2 regions of the Bacillus sp. iso_77 genome follow, and region 2 is predicted to be linked to the other one. Evidence: predicted binding sites of a transcription regulator. Region 2 holds the regulator's gene; the other holds the start of a gene.
What was found. Region 2 encodes Rex, which represses fermentation and respiration genes when NADH is low (regulators of the CRP and FNR family bind a similar motif). Its sites were predicted from a motif close to TTGTGAAATATTTCACAA; they were not measured.
Positions count from the first base shown of each region.

Region 1: AC0VYC_RS01745 (L-lactate dehydrogenase) is a predicted target of Rex. The motif match lies at 5,707-5,724, and genes of this name have one in related genera.

Region 1 covers NZ_CM149683.1:321,440-329,735, reverse strand. The annotation lists gene AC0VYC_RS01765 (HAD-IIB family hydrolase) at 1-603, opposite strand, end outside; gene AC0VYC_RS01760 (DegT/DnrJ/EryC1/StrS family aminotransferase) at 578-1,903, opposite strand; gene AC0VYC_RS01755 (LacI family DNA-binding transcriptional regulator) at 2,013-3,002, shown strand; gene AC0VYC_RS01750 (L-lactate permease) at 3,055-4,677, opposite strand; gene AC0VYC_RS01745 (L-lactate dehydrogenase) at 4,721-5,668, opposite strand; gene AC0VYC_RS01740 (YfcC family protein) at 5,885-7,315, opposite strand; gene AC0VYC_RS01735 (M20 peptidase aminoacylase family protein) at 7,469-8,296, shown strand, end outside.
Region 2 covers NZ_CM149683.1:601,003-609,298, forward strand. The annotation lists gene thiL (thiamine-phosphate kinase) at 1-869, shown strand, start outside; gene tsaE (tRNA (adenosine(37)-N6)-threonylcarbamoyltransferase complex ATPase subunit type 1 TsaE) at 882-1,358, shown strand; gene tsaB (tRNA (adenosine(37)-N6)-threonylcarbamoyltransferase complex dimerization subunit type 1 TsaB) at 1,339-2,028, shown strand; gene rimI (ribosomal protein S18-alanine N-acetyltransferase) at 2,054-2,482, shown strand; gene tsaD (tRNA (adenosine(37)-N6)-threonylcarbamoyltransferase complex transferase subunit TsaD) at 2,475-3,503, shown strand; gene AC0VYC_RS03005 (ABC-F family ATP-binding cassette domain-containing protein) at 3,970-5,892, opposite strand; gene moaC (cyclic pyranopterin monophosphate synthase MoaC) at 6,031-6,522, shown strand; gene AC0VYC_RS03015 (redox-sensing transcriptional repressor Rex) at 6,538-7,191, shown strand; gene AC0VYC_RS03020 (twin-arginine translocase TatA/TatE family subunit) at 7,219-7,398, shown strand; gene tatC (twin-arginine translocase subunit TatC) at 7,405-8,169, shown strand; gene AC0VYC_RS03030 (NUDIX hydrolase) at 8,209-8,296, opposite strand, start outside.

The sequences.
Region 1 (8,296 bases), 280 kb from region 2:
ATCAACGTCATAGCAATCCGCAGGGTCACCCGCAAGTGGGTTGCATTTGTTGATGTTCACCGCCACACCCTGCTCCTTCGCAAGTGTTTGGATGAACGATAGATGATGGAGATCTGTTCGTTCATCCTGCTCCTGATAATAGAAATTCTTTTTATACCCAGAGCTGCCTAGCTGCGTTTGCGGCCTAAGGGTGATCCCCTTTTCACGTACGGCTTGCAGAATACCTTCAATTTTTTCGTCTGAAAAGCCCTGTGCATCAAGCCGTTTCATCCATTCTGCATCCGGCTGTCCAAATTTCCCATCTGATGTATACACGATTTCAGTTCCTAAATTCGACGCAATAAAATGCGGGAATTGATAGAAACCGCCTTTCTCCATTTTGCTCGTAACAGAATCAAGGCTGCTTCCCGTCACCCAGCCCAGCATGAGCTGGCCGGCTTCGCTCTTTTCTGCCACAAAAGCTTCCAGCCGTTTTACATCCTCTCTCTGCTCCTCGGTCATTCCGTGAGAATAGTAGGTCTCATCGAAATCACAGAAGACGATCCACTGCGGATGTTGCGGTTGATGCAAAAGCTTTTTATTGAATGGAAGATTTGATAACATGATGGACCCCCTCGATGACTTTCTCCTGATCTTGCAGCGGCATACCTGGGTAAAGCGGTAAGTGGAGTAATTGCTGTACGGCTTTTTCCGTATGTGGAAGTGCCGTTTGTTTATACTTTTGAGAAACAAGATTCGTTTGATGCTGATGCGATAAAATTGGGTAATAGACGTCTGTTTCTATGCCCATTTCCAGTAATTTCTCTGCCAGCTCATCTCGGCTCCCCTTCACCACTCTGATCGGGAATAGATGCCATACATGATCGTCTGTCAGCTTCGGAAGCTTAATATAGCCTTCGTCTTCCAGCGTTTGCAGCTGATCTATGTATCTCTTTGCCAAGTAAAAGCGTTTAAAGTTTTGCAAACCTAAATATTTCATTCGTTCTAGTCCGATTGCGGCCTGTAAGTTATCAATCTTGGAATTAAAGCCATAGTCACTGCGCTTCACGTTTTTCTTTCCTGGTTCAAAACCGTGATAGCTGATTTCCATGCATTTTTCGGCTAGGGCTTCATCATTTGTCGCGATGGCTCCTGCCTTTCCGCAAACTCCAAGGTTTTTGTAAGGATTAAAGCTGAGAACAAGTCCATCCCCAAATGCCCCAAGCTCGCTGCTGCCAATCGCCTGACAGCCATCCTCAATGATCGATAGACCATGCCGTTTCGCAATTGTCGAAATGGCCTTCATATCCGCTTGCTTTCCATACAAATGAACCGGGAGAATACATACTGTCTTATCTGTGATATGCTTTTCTATTTCATTCGGCGCTAGGCAGTAGGTGTCTGGATCAATATCGGCATAGACTGGAACCGCACCAATCGCAAGCACTGCATTTTCTGTTGCAGCAAAGCTGTTGGCAGGTAGGATGACCTCATCTCCAGGATGGACGCCTGCTGATATTAAACTGATCATCAAGGCATCTGTTCCACTTGATGTGGCAATGACATATTTTTTCCCTAAGTACGCTGCGAGCGTCTTTTCAAACTTTGGAATATAAGGGCCTGATGTAAAACGGCCTGAACTTAATACTTCTTTCAGCACCTGCATAATATCATCAATCTCATCCTCTGAAATCAGTTTATCGACCGGCAGGAACGGTATCTTTTTTTCCTTATTTTGTTTATAATGGAAGAGAATTTTTTCCAAACCTGTACGCGCAATATCTTGCTCAAGGAACGCAGCAAGCTTATCATTCGCTAGATTCTTTTCAACTGAATCAGCCTTTACTTGAACACCTTGATTGATCATATCCAGCAACGGTAGATAATCCTTGCTTTTACCTGATATCTTCGTCAATATTTGCATTCCATTCCCTCCAATTAATCAATTCCATTTGTTAATATTTAACTTGTTTCACATTGTAAATGATGTTATCGATTTCAGAACAATAACTTTGTGTAAAGGATTTGTTAATATGTGTACAATTTATGAAATTGCCAAACGCTGCGGAGTTTCAACGACCACTGTTTCTCGGGTGCTGAACAACCATCCATATGTATCCGAAGAAAAGCGCCAGCACATTTTACAGGTGATGAAGGAAATGGAGTATACACCAAGCTCAGCGGCCCGCACCCTTCGGTCACATCAGACAAAAACCATTGCTGTGTCTGTTCCAGCTGTGGACCATCCTTTTTTTGCACAATTGATTAAAGGCATTTCAAAGGAAGCGCTGGATCAAGGGTATAAAGCCATCGTGCTCCAGACGTTTTATCAAGAATCAGCAGAACTTGAAGGGCTTCAATTATTAAAAAGAAAAGAAGTAGATGGTGTCATATTGGGGGCGTTAGAAAATAAGTGGGCAACAATCGAGCCATTTTTAGCAAACGGCCCGATCGTCATGGCAAATGAATTTCATCAAACAGCAGACATTCCGATTATCGGATATGATGAGCGGGAAGCTGCTTATAAAGCGGTTGACTACTTGATTCAATCAGGGCGTACATCCATTGGATTTTGCTTTGATACAGAAAGCAGTGAAGCGCAAAAACAAAGAAAGCAAGGCTATCTTGATGCGCTTTCTGATCACGGTTTGCCGCTTAAAGAAGATTGGCTGTTCGGCGAGGCTTTTACCATTGAGGACGGCTTTCGTTTAATGGACTTAATCCACCGGATGCCGGATGCGCCGGATGCGATTTTCACCGGCAATGATCAAGTGGCAGCAGGCCTCATTAAACAAGCCATTTCATATGGATATCACATTCCTAAGGATTTAGCGGTGATCGGTTATGACAATCAAGACATTTGTGAGGTGACAGCACCAACGATCACGACCATCGACATCCCCATCGTCGAGCTCGGCCAGCAGGCTGTAAAACAAATGATTCAGCTGCTCCAAGATCAAAAACCATTACAACGTGAACATATTCAGCTACCTACTCGGCTTGTCACACGAGAATCCACATAAAAAAAAGACTGAGAAATCTCTCAGTCTTCCATTTTTCAATCAATCGATCAACCTATATAAATTGAGCAAGAATGAATGTCCATATACATACGATGCCGAGCAAAATGAAGCTGTACTTCACTGTTTTTTGGAAGAGCTCAGATTCTTTACCTGTTTCTCCAACAGCTGCTGTTGCAATGGCAATGGATTGTGGAGAAATTAATTTCGCCATCACACCACCGGTCGTATTTGCCCCGATTAACAAACCTGCCTGAGAGCCGATTTGAGAAGCGGTGACTGCTTGAAGGTTACCGAATAAGGCATTGTTACTCACAACAGATCCCGTAATAAACACGCCGATCCAGCCAAGCACTGGGCTGACAAGCGGGAATAAATCGCCTGTTTTAGCAAGCGCTAGTCCGATAGCAGAACTTAGACCTGCAAAGTTCGCCAAGTTGGCAAAGCCCATGACAAAACAAATCGTAAGAACAGGGACCCAAAGCTCTTTGACCGCTGCATTTAAGCAGGCAGCCCCTTCTTTTAATGTAATATGTCTGCTGAACAATCCTGTCAGCATCACTGCAATTAGAATAGCGGTACCTGTTGCACTAATAACATCAATTTTAAAGATCGCATCAATCGGTGTTTCTGTTTGAGCAATTGGCGGTAATTTCACAATTTGCTGATGCAGAAACGGCATTTTCACTAAAATGGTTGTCCAGTTGAGCAGTCCTCCTTCAGCAAATAATGCTTTAAAAGCTGGTAGGCTCCATACAGTAATGACGGCAGTTAAAATATAAAACGGAGACCATGCTTTCAGCACCTCAACCCCGCTATACGTTTGTTTCTTCTCAATGGCTGGTGCCCCTGCTTCACGATAAATATGTTTCGGCTGCCATTTTCGAAGAAATAAAGCCAAAATTCCCATACTCGCTAAAGCTGAAATAATATTGGCAAGCTCAGGACCCATCGTGACCATTGTAACAGCCTGCAGAATCGCATAGCTTCCACTCACAACAAGCAAGGCTGGAAGTGTTTCTTTGATCCCCTTAAAGCCGTCTACAATGAGAATAAGCAGAAACGGAATACAGAAAGAAATAAACGGAATGGTGTACACAAGGGTTTGAGACAGCTCAAGCGGCGTCATATTTCCCATTTGCGCCCCTGTAATAACCGGAATACCTACTGCACCAAAAGCGCCAGACGCAGCATTTGCAATCAAGCAGAGCATGGCGGCTTTCAGTGGTTTAAACCCAAGCTCTGTTAAAAGAGCGGCACTAATCGCAATCGGTACACCGAATCCAGCGGCTCCCTCTAAAAATGCGTTAAAACTAAAACCAATTAATAAGAGCTGTAACCGTTGATCTTGAGAAATTCCTGCAATACTAGAACGAATGACATCAAACTTTCCAGACTTCACAGCAATTTTATAGAGCCATACGGCCATGATGACGATATATCCAATCGGCCACAGCCCATTAGATACACCGAGCACCACAGCAGAGAATGCTTTTTCAATTGGCATATGAAAGAAGAAAACAGCTGTTACAAAACTGACGATCAAGGTAAAACAAGCGGCTAATACACCTTTTAACTTAAATACAGTTAATGCAAGTAGAAAAAACAAGATTGGAAGCATGGCCACCAATGCACTGACGAACTCATTACCAAACGGATCATATATTTGCTGCCACATAGTGATTCATCCTTTTCTGCTCAGATAGGTTGCCTTTGATTGATTAAAAATGAGGAGCTAAAATTTCTTTTAACACATTCACACTGTGTGCGAACTTTTCTTTTTCTGTGTCATTCAGTGCGAGCTCCATCACTTCTGTTGCACCATTTCGGTTCACGAGGGCAGGTACACCAATGTAGACATCTTCTGCTCCGTATTCTCCATCTAAATAAGTGCTGACAGTCAAAATGCTGTTTTCATTGTGTAAAATGGCTCTAGTAATACGGGCTAAACTCATCGCTACACCGTAATAAGTCGCGCCTTTTTTCTCAATGATTTGGTAAGCGGCATGACGGACATTTTCCATGATGTCGTCTAAATCTTCTTGTTTGTATTGGTCATTTCTCTTCATTAATTCTGTGATCGGTACACTTCCGATATTCGCATGGCTCCAAACAGCAAGCTCTGTATCCCCATGCTCTCCAATGATGTACGCATGCACATTGTGCGCCGCTGCTTCAAAGTACTCACTAAGCATGTATCTGAATCTTGCCGTATCAAGCGTTGTTCCACTACCAACCACTCGTTCTTTTGGCAGTCCGCTGAATTTCCAAGTCGCATATGTCAAAATATCAACTGGGTTCGTAGCAACTAAGAAAATACCATCGAATCCGCTTTTCATCACATTGTCTACAATGCCTTTAAATATATTTAAATTTTTCTCAACAAGATCAAGTCTCGTTTCACCTGGCTTTTGGTTTGCACCAGCGCAGATACATACAATGTCAGCATCCTGACAATCCTCATAATCTCCATACCAAGTATTCACAGGATGCGGGGCGAATGCTTTCCCGTGGTTTAAATCCATGACATCACCCATTGCTTTATCTTGATTCAAATCGATGACTACCAATTCATCTGTGATCGCTTGATTTATTAATGTAAAGGCATAACTGCTGCCGACAAAACCTGCTCCAATAAGTGCTACTTTGTTTACTTTTTCGTTTGTCATTTATCTCATCCTCCTGAGTAAAACTAGGTTGTTTTTATATGTGAAGTATTTCACATTCTTATTGTGCAATACTTCACAAACTTTTGCAAGGGGATTGCTCAAAAAAATAATGTAGCCATTTTGTGAACACTCTTATTGTGGTTTTAAACTGCTGTCCCCATACATTTTCTCATAAGAAAAAAGCCGCCAAACACTCTTTGGCAGCTTCTTTCTTATTTAATAAGGTCCCCAATTGATCATGACACCGATACAAATAAAGACAAGGCCGATGACGAACCAAATGAGCGCAAGCGGCACCATAAAACGCAGCCATTTCACGTATGGAATCCCACTTGCAGCCAAGACAGCCATCAACACACCTGAAGTCGGATTCACGCAGTTGACCACCCCTTCACCGAGCATCACTGCTTCTACCGCTACTTGTCTCGTGATACCCATTAAATCAGCAAGCGGCGCAAGAATCGGTATAAAAACAACCGCTTCTCCTGATCCTGATGAAATCAAAAAGTGAAGGAGCGCACTGGCGATATACATGCCGATCGCACCAGCGATTGGACTAAACCCTGTCAGCATACTCGCAAGCCCATTCACCACAGTATCAAGCAGCTTGCCGTTTTCCAAAATGACTGAAATGCAGCGTGCCATGCCGACAATGAGTGCGCCGTATACAAGGCTTTGACAGCCGACAATAAACGTTTTTGCAATATCATTGGCAGCTAATCCCCCAAGCAGACCAGCAGCAATTGCCATGAAAATGAATACACCAGCCATTTCCTTATCGGTCCAGCCGAGCTGAAGCGCACCATATAAAAAACCCCCAAGCGACAAACCGCACACCGCTAAAATCAGCTTATGTCTACCGGTGAATTCAGGCTTGTCCACAGATTCCGCATCAGCTCCTCCTAGCCCTTTAGCTGGAAACCACTCGTCACCAAGCAGGCTTCCCTTTTCTTTATTTTTCAAGCGTTTTGTATATAAATAGATGTACACAATACTAGATAGGAGAAAACAAAGATAAATGATGACACGCAGCCCAATACCAGAAAAAATCGGCAGTTCTGCAATCGTTTGTGATAAACCTAATGGAGATGGAGACAAAATAGTTGCGTTAAAACCTGCATAACAGCCGATGTAAATAACCGCCGCTCCCGCCACTGCATCCCACTTTAAAGAACGTGCCACAATGATCCCAATAGGAATAAAACCAATGACCGAGTTCACCACAATTCCGGTCGTCCCAAGTACAGAAAACAATCCGCCAACAATACAAATAAACAATAGCTGTTTCGTTTGGAACCGGCTGATGACATTGTGAATCATCCCGTTAATGGCACCTGTCTTTTCTAAAATCGCAATGGTTCCGCCAGTAAAAAGAATCAGAAAAATAATAGAGGATGAACCAACCATCCCTTCTTGAATCGCTGTAAAAAAACCAACCGGACTAACTGGTGATTGATCAATACGGTGATAACTGCCAGGAACAGCTGTTGTGATCTCTCCTGACGTTTTCCGATCAAATTCACCGGCTGGTACAAAATACGTTGCGATCGTACAAATTAAAGCAATCATAAATAAGAGTACATATGCATCCGGCATCTGAAGTTTTCTTTTTTGTTTCTCAGGTGCTGATACTGTCGCTGTTTTCATCTGTCAAAACCCCTTTGTCCCGATCGGAATTTCACTTAATTTTCTGAATAATAAAATGATGTGTTATATTATAAACACTGATGATATTTAAGATCAATATTATTTCACTAAAAGAATGTTTTGGCAGATTATCTGTCAGCAAGGAGGCTTCTCATGACAACTTTGACAAACGAGATGAAACAAACCGTAACAGACATCTTTGAACATCTGCACGCCCATCCAGAAATCAGCTGGGAAGAGACAAATACGACAGCTTATATTGAAGCTCTATTAAAGAAATTAGGCTGTAAAACGAGAACATTTGAAGACTGTACAGGGGTAATCGGTGAAATTGGGGAAGGCGCACCAGTGGTTGCTGTGAGAGCCGATATTGACGCACTGTGGCAGGAAGTAGATGGTGTATTTCAAGCCAACCATTCATGCGGACACGATGCACATATGACGATGGCACTTGGGACATTCATGGCATTGAAAGAAAAAAAACTCCCAAGTGGCACGATCCGATTCATTTTTCAGCCTGCCGAAGAAAGAGGAGGCGGCGCTTTAAAGATGATCGAAAAAGGTGTGTTAGCTGACGTCGATTATTTATACGGGGTGCATGTGCGCCCAATTCAAGAAACCTTAAACGGACGCTGCGCTCCTGCCATTTTGCACGGATCAAGTAATCATTACGTCGGGACCATTCTAGGGGAGGAAGCACACGGTGCACGCCCGCACCTTGGGGTCAACGTCATCGAAGTTGCATCTACGCTTGTGCAGAGACTGGCGCATATCCATGTCGATCCACGAGTCGCCCATTCTGTGAAAATGACCAATTTAAATGCAGGCGGTGGCAGCTCCAACATCATCCCTGGCAAGGCCTCTTTTACACTCGACGTTCGGGCACAGACAAACGAAGTGATGGATGAATTAGAAAAGGAAATTGAAAGAGCATGCCATTCTGTAGCGGATGCTTTTGGCGCCTCTATCACACTTTCAACT
Region 2 (8,296 bases):
GTGAAGAGGTCGTTTGTGTTGATACAATGGTAGAGCATGTCCATTTTCGATTTGATTTTTCCACACCCTTTGAGGTTGGATTTAAAGCGCTGGCAGTGAATATCAGTGATATCGCAGCCATGGGAGGAACCCCTAAGTATTATCTTGTATCAATTGCGATCCCGCCTCATGGGGATGAAGCAATTGTCGCAGCTTTTTACGAGGGAATGAAAGCATTGGCTGACACATATCATATGGATTTAATCGGTGGAGATACAGTAGCCACCCGCAGTGACTTTGTCATCACAGTAACGGTCATTGGTGAGATTCCAAAGGGAACAGCCTGTTACCGTCATAGTGCTCAGACAGGAGACGTTGTCTTTGTCACAGGTGACCTAGGTTCATCAGCTGCTGGGCTATCCCTTTTAATGAATGAAGTAAATGCTGAACATTCGATTGACACTGCTTTTTTTCTAGAGCGACACAAAATGCCGCAGCCGCATATTGCTGCTGGCCTTATTTGTTCAAGCTTCCCCCGGGTGACCTTGAATGATGTGAGTGACGGATTAGCGAGTGAGTTAAACGAAATAGCGGAAGCCAGTCGTGTGACGATTGAAATTGAAGCTGATCAGCTCCCAAAACATCCACATCTACCGTTGTTACATAAAGAGTGGCTTGAATGGGTCTTGTTCGGTGGAGAGGATTTTGTCTTAACTGGTACGATCCCTGAAACGGATTGGAAGCGATTTGAGACGCAATGTAAAAAAGAACACATTCAGGTCACGCGTATTGGACAAGTCAAAGATGATCGAGCGTCCAGCGTTATTTTAAAAGACCATGATCAACAAACAATTTTAATGAAAAAAGGATATAATCATTTTAAGAAATGAGGTGACTCCACCATGAAGTTAACGTGGACAACAAAAGGTGCGGATGAGACGAAACGTATTGCTGCTGCCTTGGCTACACTTGTGATGCCCGGCGATGTCTTAACATTAGAAGGAGACTTAGGCGCAGGTAAAACGACTTTTTCAAAAGGTTTTGCAGAAGGCTTAGGTATTACCCGTATCGTCAACAGCCCTACTTTTACAATTATTAAAGAATATTCGGATGGCAGACTGCCACTTTATCATATGGATGTGTATCGTATGGAAGATGCGGAAGAAGATATTGGACTGGGCGAATATTTTGAGGGGGAAGGTGTATGTTTAGTTGAATGGGCACATCTCATTGAACCTCAATTGCCTTCATCGTATTTAAAAATTGAAATGCTGAGAACAGAACGTGAAGAAGAACGTCATCTCACGTTTTATGCAAAAGGGGAGCGCTATGAGGCCCTTTGTAAGGAGATGAAAGACATTGACCATACTGGCAATTGATACGTCAAACCATACACTCGGAATAGCTCTTGTCCGTGATGACACTGTGGTTGGGGAAAGTATTACGTACTTAAAGAAGAATCATTCAGTACGAGCAATGCCGACAGTTGAAGCATTGATGAAAGAATGCGGCGTAGCACCGAACGAATTAAGCAAAATTGTTGTAGCCAAAGGACCCGGTTCTTACACTGGCGTTAGAATCGGTGTGACCATTGCAAAAACACTTGCTTGGACGCTGTCTATCCCGATAACTGCTGTTTCAAGTTTAGAAACGCTGGCGGCAAATGCTCGATATTTTGATGGAATGATTTCTCCTATATTTGATGCAAGAAGAGGACAAGTTTATACAGGGTTATATACATTTGAAGGTGGAAAGATAAAAGAAGCGAAACCAGATCAAAATATCCTGCTCACTGATTGGCTTCAAGAGCTGAAAAAGGAAGGGAACTCTGTTTTATTTCTTGGACATGATGTGCATCTTCATCAAGAGAATGTTCTCTCCATACTTGGAGAAACTGCTGTGATCGCAGACGAGGCATTTCATAACCCAAGACCTTCAGTGCTCGCATTTTTAGGGGCAGACCGCCCTGCTGAAGATGTCCATCAGCTTGTTCCTAATTATATTCGTTTGGCAGAAGCGGAAGTGAAATGGCTTGAAGGACAAAAATAATCTCAACACAGTAGAGATGCGAAGAATGACAGTAGAGGACATCCCAGAGGTATATACGATTGAAGTGCATTCGTTTACAGCGCCTTGGAAAAAAGAGTCGTTTGTCTATGAAATTCTCCATAACCAATACAGCCATTATTTCCTCATTGAAGAAGATGGTCAGCCTGTTGGGTATTGCGGCGTTTGGATTGTCATGGATGATGCACAAATTACGAATATTGCGATTCTCCCTGAGCACCGGGGAAAAGGATACGGGGAAGCGCTGCTTCGATATGTCATGGAATTTTGCAAAGAAAAAAAGACAGATCATCTTTCACTAGAAGTGCGGGTATCAAATACGCCAGCACAATCCCTTTATGAAAAGCTAGGTTTTAAACCAGCTTCTATTCGAAAGAATTATTATACGGATAACGGGGAAGATGCATTAGTCATGTGGGTGAAGATAAATGAGTGAAAAAAAAGATCGATTCATATTAGGTATAGAAACAAGCTGTGACGAAACAGCTGCGTCCATTGTGAAAAATGGGAAAGAGATCGTAGCGAATGTTGTCGCCTCACAAATAGAAAGCCATAAACGATTTGGCGGCGTGGTACCAGAAATCGCTTCAAGGCATCATGTGGAACAAATGACAATCGTATTAGAAGAAGTCATGACGCAGGCCAATATGACCTTTCAGGATTTAGACGCCATTGCTGTGACAGAAGGTCCGGGCTTAGTTGGTGCACTTTTGATAGGTGTCAATGCAGCCAAAGCATTGAGTTTTGCACAACAAATTCCGCTTGTTGGTGTTCATCATATTGCTGGACACATTTATGCGAACCAGCTCGTTGGTGAACTGGTGTTTCCTTGTTTAGCTCTAGTCGTCTCTGGTGGGCATACTGAGCTTGTTTTGATGAAAGAGCATGGGTCTTTTGAGGTCATTGGCGAAACGTTGGATGATGCGGCTGGAGAAGCGTATGACAAAGTAGCTCGGACGATGGGTCTGCCATATCCAGGGGGACCTCACATTGATCGATTGGCACATGAAGGGGAGCCAACGATTAAGCTTCCTCGAGCGTGGCTTGAAGAAGGATCCTATCATTTTAGCTTCAGCGGTTTAAAATCAGCGGTCATCAACACGTTACACAATGCGTCTCAAAAGGGCGAAACCATTGCGCCAGAGGATTTGGCTGCAAGTTTCCAAGAAAGCGTGATTGAGGTGCTGGTTGGAAAGACCTTAAAAGCGGCTGAAGCGTATGGTGTGAAACAAGTCGTTCTAGCTGGCGGGGTTGCTGCCAATAAAGGTCTTAGAGAAGCCCTTACTTCAGCATTTGCGAAGCTACCTGAAGTGAATGTCATGATTCCGCCATTGTCTCTTTGTACAGACAATGCAGCCATGATTGCTGCTGCGGGAACCATTGCATTTGAAAAGGGAATAAGAGGCGACATGGCAATGAACGGTCAACCTGGACTGCCGCTTGTCTCCTATGAATAAGAACTCCTGTGGATACAGGAGTTTCAGCGTGTAGACAAACCCTCGCATTCTTTGTCAGTCCTGCGTGCTGGTGCTCACGAATATGAAATTCGCTCCGCGCCAGTACTCGTCCTTCCTAGACTGCAAAGGTTTTCTATCACGCTGAAAAGAAGACAAAGGGCTAAAATCAAGTTCATTTTAGCCCTTTGTCAAAAATTTGGAACTCCTGTGGATATACAGGAGTTTTTTCTATTGAAATGAAAGCGATTTATTCACATGTAAACGTTATATATCCACAATTGTTAGAAAATTCGTTTTAAAATGAAGAGAATGTGTATAAATGTGATCTTTTATGTGGATATGTGATTAAAATGCTGTGGATAAAGTGGATAACTTTAAAATATTTAAGAATAATCAAGATGTTATTGTGGGTATCATTGTGGATAAAGATTCTCACCTTAAAAAAAGAGCACCGTTAGGGCACTCTTTATGCATCTGATAGATCTTCCCATTCCGCAAAAAGTGATTCCATCTCTTGATTGAGCGCATCATTTTCTGTTTGAATGGCTTGTACTTTCTCGTGATCTTGGAAAATAGCAGGATCACATAGAAGCTCTTCGTTTTCAACGAGCTTGTCTTCGATGACAGCGATACGCTCTTCAATTTCTTCAATTCGGCGCTGCTTTTGTCTTTCTTTCTTTTTGAGTTCTTTCTCTTCTGCATAGGAAAGTTTTGCTGTTTCTACTGGTTTTTCTGCTTGTTTTTTATGCGTCTCCTGAGTTTGGAGTGCTTCAAGCTCTAATTGTTCGTTTTTCTTTTCAAGATAATAGTCGTAGTCACCGAGGTATTCTTTTGTTTCATTTGGTGAAAGCTCAAGTACTTTTGTTGCCAAGCGATTGATAAAGTAACGGTCATGCGAAACAAACAAGATGGTGCCTGGATAATCAATTAGTGCATTCTCTAATATTTCCTTACTGTCTAAATCAAGATGGTTCGTCGGTTCATCGAGAATGAGGAAATTGGCTTTTTGGAGCATCAGCTTTGCCAGTGCAAGTCGTGCTTTTTCTCCACCACTTAAAGCATGTACAGGCTTTAAGACGTCATCACCTGAAAAAAGGAAGTTTCCTAAACAAGTCCGAATGTCTTTTTCAGTCATATGGGGATAATCATCCCAAAGTTCATTTAACACTTTTTTGGAGGATGTCAGCTTGGCTTGTTCCTGATCATAGTAGCCAATCGTCACATGAGAACCAAAGCTGATCTCGCCTTTTACTGGTTTTAACGTATCCGTTAAGGTTTTTAAAAGAGTTGATTTCCCGATACCGTTAGGACCGATGAGTGCCACGCTATCCTCACGTTTAATATGAAAAGAGAGGGAGGAGAGGAGCGGCGTTTTTTTATCGTAACTAATATCGAGATCATGCACCTTCAGCACGTCATTTCCGCTTTGCCTCATAATATCGAAATGGAAGTTTGCGGATTTTTCATCTCCTAACGGCTTATCTAAACGATCCATCCGTTCCAGCTGTTTCCGCCTACTTTGAGCACGCTTTGTGGTGGAGGCTCTTGCTAAGTTGCGATCCACGAAATCTTGAAGCTTCGAAATTTCTTCTTGTTGTTTTTCATACAGCTTCATATCACGCTCTAGCTGCTCAGCTTTTTGGTCAAGATACTTACTATAGTTCCCAGCGAACTTTTTCATCGCTGTTCTTGACACTTCATATACATGGTTCACGACTTTGTCTAAGAAGTATCGGTCATGGGAAACGATGAGGATGGCTCCTGTATAATTTTGCAAATACTGCTCAAGCCATGATAAGGTATCAATATCTAGATGGTTGGTTGGCTCATCCAAAATCAAGAGTTCTGGTTTCATCAATAATAGCTTTCCAAGCGCTAGACGGGTTTTCTGACCGCCGCTTAAGGATTGGACGGTTGTATGATCTTCAAAATGACTAAAGCCGAGTCCGTGTAAAATGGAGCGGACATCTGCTTCATATTGATAGCCGCCTTGATCTTTAAATGCTTGTTGCAGTCTGTCATAGGTTTTCATTAGAGAATCTAATTCTGTTCCTGTGGAAGAAGCCATTTTCTCTTCTATGGTTCTCATCTCTTGTTCCATTTCTTTTAAATGATCGAAAACGGATAGTAGTTCGTCTTTTAGCGTACGTGTAGACGTCACATCTGTATGCTGTGCTAGATATCCAATGGATAGGTCTTTCGGTTTGATGATCTCACCTTGTTCGTAAGACATTTGACCGGCAATGATTTTTAAAAGCGTGGATTTTCCTGCACCGTTACGACCGACAATGGCAATACGATCCCTCGCTTTGACTTCCAATTTTATATTCGTTAAAACGGTATCAGCGCCAAACGATTTGGACAGCTGATTCACTTGTAGAATCATCATGTAACTTCACCTCTGCTATAATATGTTAAGTGTAGCTTATCAGCAGTAAACCGGCAAATCTTACATACGGCTGCCATGGTCAAATGAAAGACAGATAGGAAAAAATAGTGTATGATTTGAGTGAGGGAGCGTTGAAAGATGAGTCAATTTAGCCACTTTAACGAACAAGGAAGAGCAAAGATGGTCGACATTAGTGACAAATCGTCTACAGTGAGAACTGCCGTTGCTGTTTCAAGCGTTCGTATGATAAAAGAAGTATTTCATCAAATACAAAAGCATGACATTGGAAAAGGGGATGTACTATCTGTCGCACAGGTAGCTGGAATTATGGCAGCAAAGCAAACGTCCAGCATCATTCCAATGTGTCATCCGCTTGCATTAAAAGGTGTCGATATCTCCTTTGATTGGGAGGAAGACGGAAATGCGTACATTCTGAACATACAAGTACAGGTGAAAACAAAAGGAAGTACGGGTGTGGAGATGGAAGCGCTCACTTCTGCCTCAGTATGTGCACTGACCGTTTATGACATGTGCAAAGCAATAGACAAAGGGATGATCATCGGCCCGACCTATCTAGTAGAAAAAACAGGCGGGAAAAACGGTGATTTTCACAGAGCATCTGATATTTAAGTTGGAGGATCTTATATGAATATAGACCAGTCAAAAATTCCACAAGCGACAGCCAAACGTTTGCCGCTTTACTACCGTTTTTTAAAAAATCTGCATGCATCAGGAAAACAAAGGGTGTCATCGGCAGAGCTTAGTGATGCAGTCAAAGTGGATTCTGCCACCATTCGCCGAGATTTTTCTTACTTTGGTGCACTTGGGAAGAAAGGGTATGGCTATAATGTCGATTACCTCTTGACCTTCTTTAGAAAGACCCTTGACCAAGATGAAATGACGAATGTCATGCTCATCGGTGTCGGGAATTTAGGGACTGCTTTTTTACACTATAATTTCATTAAAAATAATAATACAAAAATTTCAATGGCTTTTGACGTCAATGAGAGTAAAATAGGAAGTGAGATAGGCGGCGTGCCTGTCTATGATTTGGATAAGCTTGAAGAGCATGTGCAAGAGGTAGGAGATATTCCTGTTGCGATTTTGACAGTGCCTGCCGTAGCAGCTCAATCCATTACAGATCGTTTGATTGCCCTTGGCATCAAAGGAATTCTTAACTTTACGCCGGCTCGATTGAATGTGCCGGAACACATTCGAATTCATCATATAGATTTGGCGGTTGAACTTCAGTCTCTTGTGTATTTCTTAAAGCATTACTCTGTTACACAGGAGGACTGACGAAAAGGGGTAAAGGGGGTGGAGCAAATGGGTCCGATCGGTCCTGGAAGTTTGGTTCTGATTGCGGTTGTTGCGCTCATTATTTTTGGGCCGAAAAAGCTTCCTGAATTAGGAAGAGCAGCAGGAGATACATTACGTGAATTCAAAAATGCCACAAAAGGTTTAGCTGATGATCAGGAAGAAAAAAAGAAAAAAGAAGATCAGTAGAATAGGATGAGCTTCATGAATGTCAAAGATATGCCGCTTATGGAGCATATTGTGGAACTGCGAAAACGTTTAGTGATCATTGCGATGTTTTTTGTCACCTTTATGGTGGCAGGTTTTTTTCTCGCTAAGCCGGTCATTGTGTATTTACAAAATACCGATGAAGCGGCCACACTGACATTGAACGCGTTTAAGCTCACAGATCCACTGTACGTGTTTATGCAGTTCGCTTTTGTCATTGCTCTTGTTTTGACGTGTCCCGTGATCTTATATCAGCTTTGGGCGTTTGTGAGTCCTGGCTTATATGAAAAAGAAAGAAAGGTGACACTTGCTTATATTCCGATTGCACTGCTTTTATTTCTGAGCGGTGTGGCTTTCTCTTATTTTATTTTGTTTCCATTTGTCGTCGATTTTATGATACGGATGTCAAATGATTTACATGTGGAGCAAGTGATTGGGATTCATGAGTATTTTACATTTCTGATGCAGTTAACACTTCCATTTGGCTTTTTGTTTCAGATGCCTGTCGTGTTGATGTTTCTCACTAGACTTGGTATCATTACACCGATGTTTTTATCAAAAATACGGAAGTATGCCTATTTTGTCCTCCTTGTCATTGCCGCACTGATTACACCGCCAGAGCTCGTTTCTCACCTCATGGTTACCTTGCCAATGCTCGTTTTGTATGAAGTGAGTATTGTCATTTCAAGAGTGACCTATCGCAAAATGCAGCAAACAGAGACAGAGGAGAAAGAAAATGATGTTGTCTCATAAAAAAGCATCGTGATCCAAATAGGGGTCACGATGCTTTTTCTATTGTGAAAGAAATTGATTGATTGCTTGAAAGAGATGCTCATAATAGGCAGGTTCATGCGGAACAAAATCATGTACACGGACCTCT